4 regions of the Sodalis sp. RH24 genome follow, and region 2 is predicted to be linked to each of the others. Evidence: predicted binding sites of a transcription regulator. Region 2 holds the regulator's gene; each other region holds the start of a gene.

Region 1 (3,486 bases), 1.1 Mb from region 2:
ATTATACCGCCTTTATCCATCAGGGCAGGCTGGTGGAATACGCCGGCACCGATCGGCTGTTCACCTCGCCCGCGCAGCGTAAGACCGAAGAATATATTACCGGCCGCCTGCGCTAATTCGCCTGGCGATGTTACCGGCGAAGGGCGTCGGCGCCCAGTGAACGTCCTTACCGGCCGGGCGCCGTGGCTGCCGCCGGCGTTATGGCGCGGCGCGGCGGCGTTTATTCCGCCGCGTATCCCGCCGGCGGCAGGGGCGCGCCGTCCAGCCAGGCGGCGCCTTCCCGCAGCGCAAGCCGGCCGTCCAGCAGCCAGCTTATCACCAGTGGGTAGATGTCATGCTCCTGGGTTTTAATCCGGGCGATCAGGTCGGCCTCGGTGTCCCCGGGGAAGACCGGCACTTTCGCCTGCAGGATGACCGGGCCGCCGTCCAGCTGTTCCGTCACGAAATGCACCGAGGTGCCGTGTTCGCGATCGCCGTTGGCCAACGCCTGGCGATGGGTATGCAGGCCCGGATACAAGGGAAGCAGGGAAGGGTGGATATTCAGCATCCGTCCCGCGTAATGGCTGACAAAGTCCGGCGACAGGATGCGCATATAACCGGCCAGGATCACCGCGTCCGGCTGATAGCGGTCGATGGCCTCGCATAGGGCGCGGTCGAAGGACGCACGGTCGGGATAGTCGCCGGGCAGCAGCGCGCGGGCGGGCACATCGGCGCGGGCGGCGCGCCTGAGTCCTAACGCGTCGGCCCGGTTGCTGAAGACCGCCGCGACCCGCGCCGGCATTCTTTCCTGCCGGCAGGCATCGATCACCGCCTGCAGATTGCTGCCCTCGCCCGAGATCAGCACCACCAGCTTTTTCATTAACGGATAATAACCCGTTCGCCGCCGGCCAGCGTCTGGATCTCGCCCAGCTTCCAGGCGGTCTCGCCCAGGCCGGTCAGCAACGACAGCGCCCGATCGGCGCTGTGCGCAGGCACCACGACAATCATGCCGACGCCGCAGTTAAAGGTGCGGTACATTTCATGGCGGCTGACGTTGCCGGCCTGCTGCAGCCAGCCGAATACCGCCGGCCATTGCCAACTGCCCTCGTCGATGACCGCCTGCGTGTCCGCCGGCAATACCCGGGGGATGTTTTCCCAAAAACCGCCGCCGGTGAGGTGGGCGATGGCGTGGATCTCGGTTTGCGCGATAAGCTCCAGCAGCGCCTTAACATAAATGCGCGTCGGCTCAAGCAGGTGATCGGCCAGGGGCTTGCCGTCCAGTTGGGTGGTGAGCGGGTCGGTCTGGCTGAACTCAAGGATCTTACGCACCAGGGAATACCCGTTGGAGTGCGGGCCGCTTGAGGCCAGGGCCAGCAGAGTATCACCGGCCTGTACCTTGCTGCCGTCGATGATTTCCGATTTTTCCACCACGCCGACGCAAAAACCCGCCACGTCATAATCCTCGCCATGATACATGCCGGGCATTTCCGCCGTTTCGCCGCCGACCAGGGCGCAGCCGGACTGTTTACAGCCTTCGGCAATGCCGGTAATCACCGCCGCCGCGGTATCCACATCCAGTTTGCCGGTGGCGAAATAGTCCAGGAAGAACAGCGGCTCGGCGCCCTGCACCACCAGATCGTTGACACACATCGCCACCAGATCGATGCCGATGGTATCGTGACGTTTTAAATCCATCGCCAGACGCAGCTTGGTGCCGACGCCGTCGGTGCCGGATACCAGGATGGGTTCGCGGTATTTCTGCGGCAGGGCGCATAGCGCGCCGAACCCACCCAGCCCGCCCATGACTTCCGGACGTTTTGTCTGTTTCACCACACCTTTGATGCGGTCTACTAAGGCGTTGCCGGCATCAATATCCACGCCTGCGTCTTTATAGCTGAGAGAGGTTTTATCGGTCACTGCAAGATCCCCACGGAGATGGTATGTTGGCTTGTATTCTGGCGCAGGCAATTCTAACAGCGTGGGCAATCGTTTGCGAGTGGTGATGTCAAACGCCCTCCCGGCTTTTGTTGTCCAGCCTTTATTTCGCTTAACGGTTGATCAGGATCAGCTATTTTCGTATGGCGCAGTAAATAAAAGGGGTTATAATCTCGCGATTTTTTTGCGCAATTAATGCTACTTGGGGAGAATAATGATGAAGATCGTTGAGGTAAAGCACCCGCTTGTGAAACATAAATTAGGTTTGATGCGTGAAAATGATATCAGCACCAAGCGTTTTCGTGAATTGGCCTCTGAAGTGGGAAGTTTACTGACCTACGTAGCAACCGCCGATCTGGAAACTGAAAAGGTCACCATCGAGGGATGGTGCGGTCCGGTGGAAATTGAACAAATCAAGGGCAAGAAGATCACCGTGGTGCCTATCCTGCGCGCGGGCCTGGGCATGATGGACGGCGTGCTGGAGAACGTGCCCAGCGCGCGTATCAGCGTGGTCGGCATGTATCGTGATGAAACCACCCTGGAGCCGGTGCCTTATTTCCAGAAGCTGGCCTCGAGCATCGACGAGCGCATGGCGCTGGTGGTCGACCCGATGCTGGCCACCGGCGGCTCGATGATCGCCACCATCGACCTACTGAAGAAGGCCGGCTGCAAGAGTATCAAGATATTGGTCCTGGTGGCGGCGCCCGAAGGTATCGCGGCGCTGGAAAAAGCCCATCCCGATGTCGAGCTGTATACCGCGGCCATCGACAAGGGGCTTAACGAGCACGGCTACATTATGCCGGGCCTCGGCGATGCGGGCGATAAACTCTTTGGCACCAAATAAAATCAAGCCGGCCGGCAGGCCGGCTTTTTTTTGCTTCTCACTTTAAGGAAACTCAACATGACCCGTCGCGCCATCGGTGTTGATGAACGCCCGCCGCTACTGCAAACCATCCCGCTCAGCTTTCAGCATCTGTTCGCCATGTTCGGCGCCACGGTGCTGGTGCCGATTTTATTTAAAATCAATCCGGCCACCGTCCTGCTGTTTAACGGTATCGGCACCTTGCTGTACCTGTTTATCTGCAAAGGCAAGATCCCGGCGTACCTGGGTTCCAGTTTTGCCTTTATATCGCCGGTGCTGTTGTTGCTGCCGCTGGGCTATGAAGCGGCGCTGGGCGGTTTTATCGCCTGCGGCGCGCTGTTTTGCGTGGTGGCGCTGATCGTCAAGGTCGCCGGTATCGGCTGGATTGACGTGGTGTTTCCGCCGGCCGCCATGGGCGCCATCGTCTCGGTAATCGGCCTGGAACTGGCCGGCGTCGCGGCCAATATGGCGGGGCTGCTGCCGACGGAAGGCGCGCCGGTGGCGAGTTCCACCATTATTATTTCCCTGGTGACCCTGGGTGTTACCGTGCTGGGATCGGTGCTGTTTCGCGGCTTCCTGGCCATTATCCCGATCCTGATCGGGGTGCTGGTGGGCTACGCGCTGGCCTGGGCGATGGGCGTGGTGGATTTATCCCCGGTCGCCGCCGCCCATTGGTTCGCGCTGCCGACCTTTTATACGCCGCGCTTTGA
Region 2 (3,486 bases):
AAAAACGGTCGGAGTATTTGTTGGACAGCGCCGGCCAGGCGGCGACAAAACGTTCATACCAGGCCATGAGCGTTTTGTCGTAATCAGAGCCGAAGTTATGCCAGTCTTCCATAACAAAATGCTTTTCGCTGGCATGGGCAATCTGCTGTACCGACGGCAGGCAGCCGTTAGGAAAAATATACTTATTTATCCACGGGTCGACATTCATATCGGTGATATTCGAGCCGATGGTGTGCAGCAGGAACAGACCGTCGCGTTTCAGGTTGCGATCGATAACGTCGAAATAGGTGGCGTAATTCTTGGGGCCTACGTGTTCGAACATGCCGACTGAAACAATACGGTCAAATTGCATATCCAGATCGCGATAGTCCTGCAGCAAAATGGTGACATCCAGTCCCTCGCAGCGCGTTTGCGCCAGCTTTTGCTGCTCGGCAGAGATAGTGACGCCCTGTACCGATACGCCATAATTCCTGGCCGCGTAGGCGGCAAGCCCGCCCCAGCCGCAGCCCACGTCCAGCAGCGTCAGGCCGGGTCGCAGCTGCAGTTTTTCGCAAATCATCTTCAGCTTATCCTGCTGGGCTTCCTCGAGGGTGGTCGCCTGTTTCCAGTAGCCGCAGGAATATTGCATATAGGGATCGAGCATCTTTTCAAACAGATCGTTACCCAAATCGTAATGTTCTTTGCCCACGATCCAGGCCCGCTTTCGCGACTGGAGGTTCATCAGCCGGGCGGCGGCAATGCGTAAGGTATCTTTTAAATGATGCGGAAGTTTATTCTCCAGACCCGCCCTGAGAACACGCTGGAAAAAAATGTCCAGCCGCTCACACTCCCACCAGCCATCCATGTAACTCTCGCCCAATCCCAAAGATCCATCCTGCAATACGCGCTTAAAAAATCCCGGATTCTTGATTCGGATATCAAATGGTCTTGAACCATTGAGTTCAATACCGGCTTCAGAGAGCAATTCATGGACGATACGGTACCAATCATTATCATGAAAGCTCAGGTCTTCAACGCACGAGGAACTCATAGCTTCTCCATCACCTTTCTTCTGCAGTGCCCCGTCAGGAAAAGCACTCACCATGCCTGCGGGCTTTATAAGAATCCACGGTTATCCGTGGTGTCTGAAGTATCACCATCAACAGAGGAATATAAAGTAAACCTTAGACTGCGACTTAGCCGGGCGCTTTATAAAAGGGTGATGTCATGTTGGAAAACACGACATACTTTTATACAAATTTATTAGACAACTCGTTATAATTGTTAACGATATTGAGTATAAGCCTGCATTTTAATTTAGACAATAGCTAACGCGCTAATGTATTTCCCATTATAACTTAATGATTTCTCGCTGAAACAATAACTCTTTGCACAGAGATCATTATATGAAAAATCTTGTGTCCGAGGCGGACGGCGCTTTACATAGCAACAGACCCTGGAGGCGCCAGCCCGTTGCCCGGGCCTGGCGCGTGGCCTTAAGCGGGGAAGGGACCGTCTGCGACCGAACGGCGTTCAATCAGCGACGGATGGACTTCGATGGTTTTGGCGTTCTCGCGTTTGCTGGTAATCCTATCGAGCAGCATGGTAAGCGCCGCCTCGCCCAAATCCTCTTTAGGCTGATGGATGGTGGTCAGCGCCGGGCTGAAAAAGCACGAATTGCGCACGTTGTCGTAGCCGATGATAGAAATATCCTCGGGTACGCTCAGGCCCATTTCATTAATGGCGCACAGTGCGCCCATGGCCATAATGTCGCCGCCGCAGAAGACCGCGGTGGGACGCGGCGTTTGCGCCAGGATTTGTTTCATCGCCAGGTAGCCGGATTCAGGCTCGAAATTGCCTTGCACAATCCAGCGGTCGTTTAACGGGATGCCGGCCTCCGCCATGGCATGCAGATAGCCGCGGTGGCGGCCGCCGCCGGTGTTGCGCGCCAGCTGTCCGGGAATGGCGCCGATGGCGCGATGGCCGCGTTTAAGCAAATATTGCGTCGCCATATAACCGCCGGCAAAGGCGTTATCGATAATGGTGTCGGTAAAATCACGGCGGGCCTCACCCCAATCCATGACCACCATGGGGATATGCTGATATTCCTCAAGCATATCCAGCAGCGTTTCGGGATACTCGGCGCACATCACCAGCAGGCCGTCGACGCGCTTTTGCGCCAGCATCGCCAGATAGGCGCGCTGTTTTTCGAGATCATTGTGCGAATTGCACAATATCAGGGTATAACCGCGAGCAAAGCAATGGTGCTCAATCGCCTCGATAATTTCGGCGAAATAGGGCGCCTCGCTGGTGCTGGCGAGCAGGCCGATGGACTTGGTGCGATTGACCTTCAGGCTGCGCGCCACGGCGCTGGGTGAATAATGCAGTTGTTTAATGGCGTCCAGCACGGCAATTTGAGTGTCTTGCGCAACAAAACGGGTTTTATTGATCACATGCGAAACGGTGGTTGTCGATACATTAGCGCGTTTTGCCACATCTTTAATGGTTGCCATGCCTTTGATACTCCCGTACGCCCTGGCTGGAATAATGTCTGTCGAAGGCGCAAGCACTTTCCGACGCTGTGGAATTAACCGTTAATTTTCGTTCATCCCGCGCCAAAGTGAAAGTGTTAAATGTGGCGGCTACAGGTTGGGAGCAAGCTTTTTCATCGCTGTTATGGCAAACTGACGATAACTGCTCTGCGGGCCGGTGGATAAGGCCGGCGCCCTGGTTTACGTTAAGGAGATAGAATGGACAGCGATTTAAAAATGTCGTTACTGACCACGGTGTTCTCGCTGCTGGTGATTATTGTCTTCAGCTTTACCGCCGTCATGAACTGACACCCTCTCGGTTCAGATATAAAAAAGAGGAGCCTTGGCTCCTCTTTTTTTTCCGGCGCGCCTTCAGCGGATATTTTTCGGCGTGACCACCCGGCGGGCGCCCACGTAATGATCCTGCCAATAATCCTCACTCAGATAGCTGATACGGATATCGCTGCCGGTGCGGGGCGACTGGATAAAGCGACCATTGCCAAGATAGACGCCGACGTGATCCGCCGCGCCGCGATTGGAAATATGGAAAAAGACCAGGTCGCCGCTTTCCAACTCGTCTTTCTTAACCGGCGCTGCGTCGCGCAGGTGGTACATTTCGTTGGCGGTGCGCGGCATATGGATGCGTACCACATCCTTGTAGGCATAATAAATCAGGCCGCTGCAGTCAAAGCCGGTATTAGGCGACATGCCGCCCCAACGGTAAGGCTTGCCCATTTGGGAGAGGAGTTTATTCATGGCGGTAAGCTTGGCGGTCTGGTAGCGTTTCTTATGGCTCTCGCTCATCTTTATCGGCTGATCGTTGGCCACCAGTTCTACCGCCGCCTGATCTTTTATCATCCGGTGCCGGCCGTAACCTTTTTTATAGCCTTTTTTCGGCGGAGTGAAGGAGGCTATTTTTTTCGTCGCCGTGGTTTTTGATGCCTTGGCAAGAGGGGAGGTTTTGCTTTTCTTCGCG
Region 3 (3,486 bases), 980 kb from region 2:
GCCGAGGCGTCCCTGCCGGGCCGTTTCCAGGTCGTCGGCCAACGGCCGCTGCGCATCCTGGATGTGGCGCATAATCCACACGCCGCCGGGTATCTGGCGCAACGGCTGGCAACCCTGAAAATCCGGGGGAAAGTGCGCGCCGTGGTGGGCATGCTGGCCGACAAGGATATTGCCGGCACCCTGGGCTGCCTGCGCGGGCAGGTGGCTGAATGGTATTGCGCCACCCTGATTGATGCGCGCGGCGCCACCGCGGCGCAGCTGGCGGCCCATCTCGATCATGCCCGGCAATTTGACGATGTGGCCTCGGCCTGGCGACAGGCGTTGCAGGATGCCGACGCCGATGACTGCGTGCTGGTGTTTGGTTCATTTCATACCGTGGCGCCGATCGTTGCGATAACAGACCCGGAGAAAGAACGTGGCGAGTAAGTTTCAAAACCGCTTGGTGGGAACCATCATCATCGTCGCCTTGGGGGTTATTGTCCTGCCCGGGCTGCTGGATGGCAAAAAAAAGCACTACCAGGACGAGTTTGCCGCTATTCCCCTGGTGCCTAAACCCGGCGACAGCGACGAGGCGGATGCCTCGCCGCAGGCCAACCAGGCCCTGCCCAGCCAGCCGCCGGAAGGCGCGGGGGCGGCGGTAGAGCAGGCCAGCCAGGCGCCGGATGCGGACGACTCCGACACGCCGGACGCCCCGCAGCCAGCGTCGCCGCCGGTGAAGGCAGCGCCCAAGGCCCCGCCGCGCGAGACGGTAAAGGCCGCACCGGCCAAACCCACCGCCGCCGCCCGCCAGGAGCCGGTCAAACCCACCGCGCGACCTGAGCAAGCCAAACCCGTCGCCGCGCCCGCGCCGCGCATGGAACCGGCCAAGCCGGCCGCGAAACCCGAGGCCCGCACGGAAATCGCCGAGGCCAAACCCGTTGCGCCGCGCACGGACGCGGCCCCTGAAGCCAAACCGGTCGCCGCGCCTAAGCCGGTGGAAAAGGAAACCCCGGAACAGGCGCCACAGGGACAAGCCTGGGTAGTGCAGCTCGGGGCGCTGAAAAACGCGACCAAGGTAACGGAAATTGTCGGCAAGCTGCGCTTGTCCGGTTACCGGGTCTATACCGTGCCGTCGACGCCGGTGGCGGGGCAGATTACACGCATTTTCGTCGGGCCGGACGCATCGAAGCAAAAGCTGCAAAGCTCGCTGCCTGAAATGAACCAGCTCAGCGGCCTGAGCGGCCAGCTGCGGGCTTACCAGCCCCGGTAATAGATATGCGGCAGGCCCGCTCGCACCGTCCTTGCACAGGGCGCGTTAAAGGGAGAGCGTGCCAATGGGGTCGAATCGGGCGTGGTGTTCCCGCCCGACCGAGCGCCCCATGGCGCGGCAGGCCCGCTAGCACCGTCCTTGCACAAGGCGTGTTAAAGGAAGAGCGTGCCAATGGGGTCGAATCGGGCGTGGTGTTCCCGCCCGACCGAGCGCCCCATGGCGCGGTAGGCCCGCTAGCACCGTCCTTGCACAAGGCGTGTTAAAGGAAGAGCGTGCCAATGGGGTCGAATCGGGCGTGGTGTTCCCGCCCGACCGAGCGCCCCATGGCGCGGCAGGCCCGCTAGCACCGTCCTTGCACAGGGCGTGTTAAAGGGAGAGCGTGCCAATGGGGTCGAATCGGGCGTGGTGTTCCCGCCCGACCGAGCGCCCCATGGCGCGGTAGGCCCGCTAGCACCGTCCTTGCACAAGGCGTGTTAAAGGGAGAGCGTGCCGTCGCCGGCCTATCTTCCTGCGGCGATTGGCTTTTTTTAATCGCCGTTATTTATTTAACTTTGGGCAGGAATTCCGCTGCGCAAACGTTTTCGTTTTCTGATAGAATTCGCCGCGAACCAGCTTCGGGGCGGATGACCAAGGGATGCATGCATGATCTGGGTTGATTACGTCATTATTGGCATCATCGTATTTTCTGCTCTGATAAGTCTGATTCGCGGGTTTATACGTGAAGCATTATCATTAGTGACATGGGCATGTGCGTTTTTTGTGGCCAGCCACTATTATGTTTATCTTGCTATCTATTTTACCCGCTTTGAAGATCAGCTGGTTCGTAACGGTATCGCGATTGCCTTGCTGTTCGTGGCTACCCTGATCGTCGGGGCAATCGTCAACTACGTGATTGGCTCTCTGGTGGAGCGGACCGGTTTATCCGGCACCGACCGCGTGTTGGGCGTCTGTTTCGGCGCACTCAGGGGCATACTGGTCGTATCGGCCATGCTATTCTTCCTGGATACCTTCACCGGCTTCTCCCAGAGCGCGGACTGGCAGCAGTCCCAGCTTATACCGCAATTCAGCGGTATTATCAGATGGTTCTTCGACTATCTGCAAAGCACGTCGAGTTTCTTACCCAAGCATCTCACGCTTCGGTAACGCTGATGAGGAAATGACATTATGTGCGGTATTGTCGGTATCGCCGGATTTATGCCGGTCAACCAGTCGATTTATGACGCGTTAACGGTGCTCCAGCACCGTGGGCAGGATGCCGCAGGCATCGTCACCATTGATGCATTGGATTGCTTTCGCCTGCGCAAAGCCAATGGCCTGGTGAAGGATGTATTTGAAGCACGCCACATGCAGCGTTTGCAGGGGAACATGGGCATCGGCCATGTACGTTACCCCACCGCCGGCAGTTCCAGCGCCTCCGAGGCGCAACCCTTCTATGTCAATTCCCCGTTCGGCATCACCCTGGCGCATAACGGCAACCTGACCAACGCCCACGAATTACGCAAAAAATTATTCGAAAAAGGACGCCGGCATATCAATACCACGTCCGATTCGGAAATCCTGCTGAATATCCTGGCCAGCGAACTGGACCGCTTTCCGGACTACCCGCTGGAAGCCGATGATATCTTCGCGGCGGTTGCGGCCACCCACCAGCAGATCCGCGGCGCCTATGCCGTGGTCGGCATGATTATCGGCCATGGCCTGATTGCGTTTCGCGATCCGAACGGCATCCGCCCCCTGGTTATCGGCAAGCGCACCCTCGCCGACGGACGCAACGAATACATGGTGGCTTCCGAAAGCGTGGCGCTTGATACGCTGGACTTTGAGTTCCTGCGCGACGTGGCGCCGGGCGAGGCGGTGTATATCACTGAAGCGGGCCAACTGTTCACCCGCCAGTGCGCCGAAAACCCCCAAAGCCATCCGTGCCTGTTCGAATATGTCTATTTTGCCCGCCCGGATTCCTTTATCGATAAAATTTCGGTCTACAGCGCCCGCGTGCGCATGGGGCAAAAACTGGGCGAAAAAATCGCCCGTGAATGGGAAGACCTGGATATCGACGTGGTGATCCCCATCCCGGAAACATCCTGCGATATCGCGCTCGAAATCGCCCGCATCCTCAACCTGCCTTACCGCCAGGGTTTTGTAAAAAACCGCTACGTGGGCCGTACCTTTATCATGCCCGGCCAGCAGGTGCGCCGCCAATCGGTACGCCGCAAACTCAACGCCAACCGCGCCGAGTT
Region 4 (3,486 bases), 1.4 Mb from region 2:
TTGAGACAGGGTATTTTCCAACAGCGTATTGAACCCTGAAGGCGTCGGTAATGCAAGGACGGGGCCCTGGTTTTCAAACGGCGGGTTATCCCCGGCCAACAGCACGGCCTGGCTTGCCAGAATAACAGAAATGGTCATCCGCTGCGGTGAATGCTGACTCCATGGCAGACTTATGTTATAAATCCAGTCTGCTTGATCACTTCGTGTGAGCAACTCTTTTACCGACTCGTAGGACAACTATTTATGGTCACTCTTCATACCAATCACGGCGATATCGTTATTAAGACCTTCGCCGACAAAGCGCCGTTAACCGTTGAGAACTTCCTGACCTATTGCCGTGACGGCTTTTATGATAATACCATTTTCCATCGCGTTATTAATGGTTTCATGATCCAGGGCGGCGGTTTTGAACCCGGCATGACGCAGAAAAAAACCCGCGCCACCGTGAAAAACGAAGCCAACAATGGCCTGAAGAACAATCGCGGCACCCTGGCCATGGCCCGCACCAACGATCCGCATTCCGCCACCGCGCAATTCTTTATTAACCTGGTGGATAACGACTTCCTGAACTTCCGTTCCGAACGCCCGGACGGTTGGGGATATTGCGTTTTCGCCGAAGTAACCGACGGTATGGATGTTGTCGATAAGATTAAAAACGTGGCGACCGGCAACAGCGGCCCGCATCAGGATGTACCGAAAGAAGATGTGATCATAACCGGCGTGACCGTAGACGAATAAATCGTTGCCATGGCAACCCTGTTTGTTGCGGATATTCATCTTAGCGTCCAGGAACCGGCGATTACCGCCGGTTTTCTGCATTTTTTGCAACGGCAGGCCGTCCACGCCGACGCGCTCTATATCCTGGGCGATTTGTTCGAAGCCTGGATTGGCGATGACGACCCTTCCCCGCTGCACGGCGAGATAGCCGCGGCGCTGAATGCGCTGGCGCGCCGGGGAATACCCTGTTTTTTTATCCACGGCAACCGGGATTTCCTGCTGGGCCGGGATTTTGCCGCCGCCAGCGGCATGACGCTGCTGCCGGAAGAACAACTGCTTACCCTGTACGGCCGGTCGGTGCTGGTTCTGCACGGCGATACGCTGTGTACCGATGATCAGGCTTATCAACGCTACCGCCGGCGAATCAATCAACGTTGGCTGCAGCGCCTGTTCCTGGCGCTGCCGCTGAGATGGCGCCTGCGCATTGCCGGACGGATGCGGGCCAGCAGCCAGCGCGCCAATATGACGAAATCCCAGACGATTATGGACGTCAGCCAAGAGGCGGTTACCGCCGCGCTTGTGCGTCATGGGACCGATTGGATGATCCATGGCCATACCCACCGGCCGGCGATCCATGCCGTGCAGACCGCGGCGGGCATCGCCCATCGCGCGGTACTGGGCGCCTGGCACCTTCAGGGATCGATGATCCGGGTTACCGGGGCTAGCGTCGAGCTGATTGAGTTCCCCTTCGATTAAGCGGCGCAATTTATAGCGCCGGCGGCTACGCAACCGTTTTCCTCTCCAGGCGCACATGATATGCTCTACGCCCTCTTCTTTCTGATAGCCTGCGCCGGGCGCATTGCGGCGCAGGCTGTGGGAGAGCGGTCGGCAACATTTACAGGAGCACCACGCGCATGCAATCCAATCTTGCCCCGGCAAAAATCGCCATCGTCATGGGGTCCAAAAGCGACTGGGCCACGATGCAATTCGCCGCCGACATTCTCGCCACGCTGCAGCTTGCCTGTCATGTGGAGATCGTCTCGGCGCATCGCACCCCCGACAAGCTCTTCCGCTTTGCTGAACAGGCATCCGCCGCCGGGTTTGAAGTGATTATCGCCGGCGCAGGCGGTGCCGCCCATCTGCCCGGCATGCTGGCGGCAAAAACGCTGGTGCCGGTACTTGGCGTGCCAGTGCAGAGCGCGGCATTAAGCGGCGTCGACAGCCTCTATTCCATTGTCCAGATGCCGCGCGGCGTGCCGGTGGGTACCCTGGCGATCGGCAAGGCCGGCGCGGCCAACGCCGCACTGCTGGCGGCGCAGATCCTGGCGTTGCACGATCGGGAATTATCCGCCCGGCTGGCGGCCTGGCGTGTGGCGCAGACTGACGAGGTGCTGGCGCATCCCGATCCGCGGGAGGAAGCATGAAACCGGTTTGTATCCTGGGCAACGGCCAGCTTGGGCGCATGCTGCGCCAGGCCGGCGAGCCGCTGGGCATTGCGGTCTTCCCGGTGGGGCTTGACGCCGATCCCGGCTCGGTGCCGGTGGCGCAAAGCGTGATTACCGCCGAGATCGAGCGCTGGCCGCAGACCCCCCTTACCCGCGAGCTGGCCCAGCATAATGCCTTTGTTAACCGCGATATTTTCCCGCGGCTTGCCGACCGGCTGACGCAAAAACAGCTGCTGGACAGCCTGAGGCTTGCCACCGCGCCCTGGGAAGAACTGACCGCGGCGGCGCAATGGCCGCAGGTGTTTGCCTCCTTTGGCGACCTGGCCATCGTCAAGCGGCGCGTGGGTGGCTATGACGGGCGCGGCCAATGGCGTCTCGTACCCGGCGAAGAGGCGGCGCTGCCCCAGGAGTGCTACGGCAGTTGTATCGTTGAGCGCGGTATCGCCTTTTCCGGCGAAGTTTCGCTGATCGGCGCCCGCGGGCATAACGGCGATAGGGTGTTTTATCCGCTGACGCATAACCTGCATCAGGACGGCATCCTGCGCACCAGCGTGGTTTTTGCCCGGCCGGACGACAGATTGCAGCGCCGGGCCGAGAGCATGCTCTCGGCAATAATGCATGAACTAAAATATGTCGGCGTGATGGCGATGGAATGTTTTATCGACGGCGATGATCTGTTGATTAACGAGCTGGCGCCACGGGTGCACAACAGTGGGCACTGGACGCAAAACGGCGCGTCCATCAGCCAGTTCGAGCTGCACCTGCGCGCCATCCTCGGCCTGCCGATGCCTAAACCCACCGTCACGGCACCGTCGGTGATGGTTAATCTTATCGGCACCGACTGCAACACCGAATGGCTGGCCGAACCGCTGGTCCATCTGCATTGGTATGAAAAAGAGGTGAGGCCGGGACGTAAGGTCGGCCACCTGAATCTTAACCATAGCGATCCCGCCGCGCTGAGCCTGGCGTTGGAACATCTCGCTCCAATGCTACCAGTGGAGTATTACAGCGGGCTGGAATGGGCGCGGCAAAAACTGGCCGAATTGGGCTGAAAGATCGCGGAGAGACTCACTTAAAAAGGCCCCGGCGGGGGCGGTGAAGTTCATGCCAGGCCGGTGGGGTTTCCGCCGGCCATGCATCGAGCGCCCCCTGTATTGCCCGGCGCAGGCAATACAGGGAGACACCTAAGCCTTGCACATGAAATAGTTGCCCAGGCGGCATGCGTCACACCGCCGGCAAAATTGTCCCCCAAATAACATCACGCTTTGCGCATCAGACCATAAAATCTTTCAGCGCGCCATTAAGCGTGGCGCTTGGGCACATG

Evidence for each region. Region 2 encodes PurR, which represses purine synthesis genes. Its sites were predicted from a motif close to CANGCAAACGTTTGCNTG; they were not measured.
Region 1: a site for PurR is predicted at 1,959-1,976, ahead of purM (phosphoribosylformylglycinamidine cyclo-ligase). Genes of this name have one in related genera too.
Region 3: a site for PurR is predicted at 1,818-1,835, ahead of cvpA (colicin V production protein). Genes of this name have one in related genera too.
Region 4: a site for PurR is predicted at 1,500-1,517, ahead of purE (5-(carboxyamino)imidazole ribonucleotide mutase). Genes of this name have one in related genera too.

The regions. Positions count from the first base shown of each region.
Region 1 is NZ_CP178729.1:5,103,698-5,107,183, forward strand. Features, by position in the region: gene pstB (phosphate ABC transporter ATP-binding protein PstB) at 1-116, shown strand, start outside; gene purN (phosphoribosylglycinamide formyltransferase) at 221-859, opposite strand; gene purM (phosphoribosylformylglycinamidine cyclo-ligase) at 859-1,896, opposite strand; gene upp (uracil phosphoribosyltransferase) at 2,132-2,758, shown strand; gene uraA (uracil permease) at 2,816-3,486, shown strand, end outside.
Region 2 is NZ_CP178729.1:742,534-746,019, forward strand. Features, by position in the region: gene cfa (cyclopropane fatty acyl phospholipid synthase) at 1-1,030, opposite strand, end outside; gene purR (HTH-type transcriptional repressor PurR) at 1,476-2,492, opposite strand; gene ACL2XG_RS03340 (YnhF family membrane protein) at 2,730-2,819, shown strand; gene ACL2XG_RS03345 (NlpC/P60 family protein) at 2,883-3,486, opposite strand, start outside.
Region 3 is NZ_CP178729.1:5,244,419-5,247,904, forward strand. Features, by position in the region: gene folC (bifunctional tetrahydrofolate synthase/dihydrofolate synthase) at 1-426, shown strand, start outside; gene dedD (cell division protein DedD) at 416-1,249, shown strand; gene cvpA (colicin V production protein) at 1,892-2,392, shown strand; gene purF (amidophosphoribosyltransferase) at 2,414-3,486, shown strand, end outside.
Region 4 is NZ_CP178729.1:2,109,131-2,112,616, forward strand. Features, by position in the region: gene ppiB (peptidylprolyl isomerase B) at 244-738, shown strand; gene ACL2XG_RS09750 (UDP-2,3-diacylglucosamine diphosphatase) at 748-1,473, shown strand; gene purE (5-(carboxyamino)imidazole ribonucleotide mutase) at 1,632-2,141, shown strand; gene purK (5-(carboxyamino)imidazole ribonucleotide synthase) at 2,138-3,214, shown strand; gene ACL2XG_RS09765 (NADP-dependent isocitrate dehydrogenase) at 3,435-3,486, opposite strand, start outside.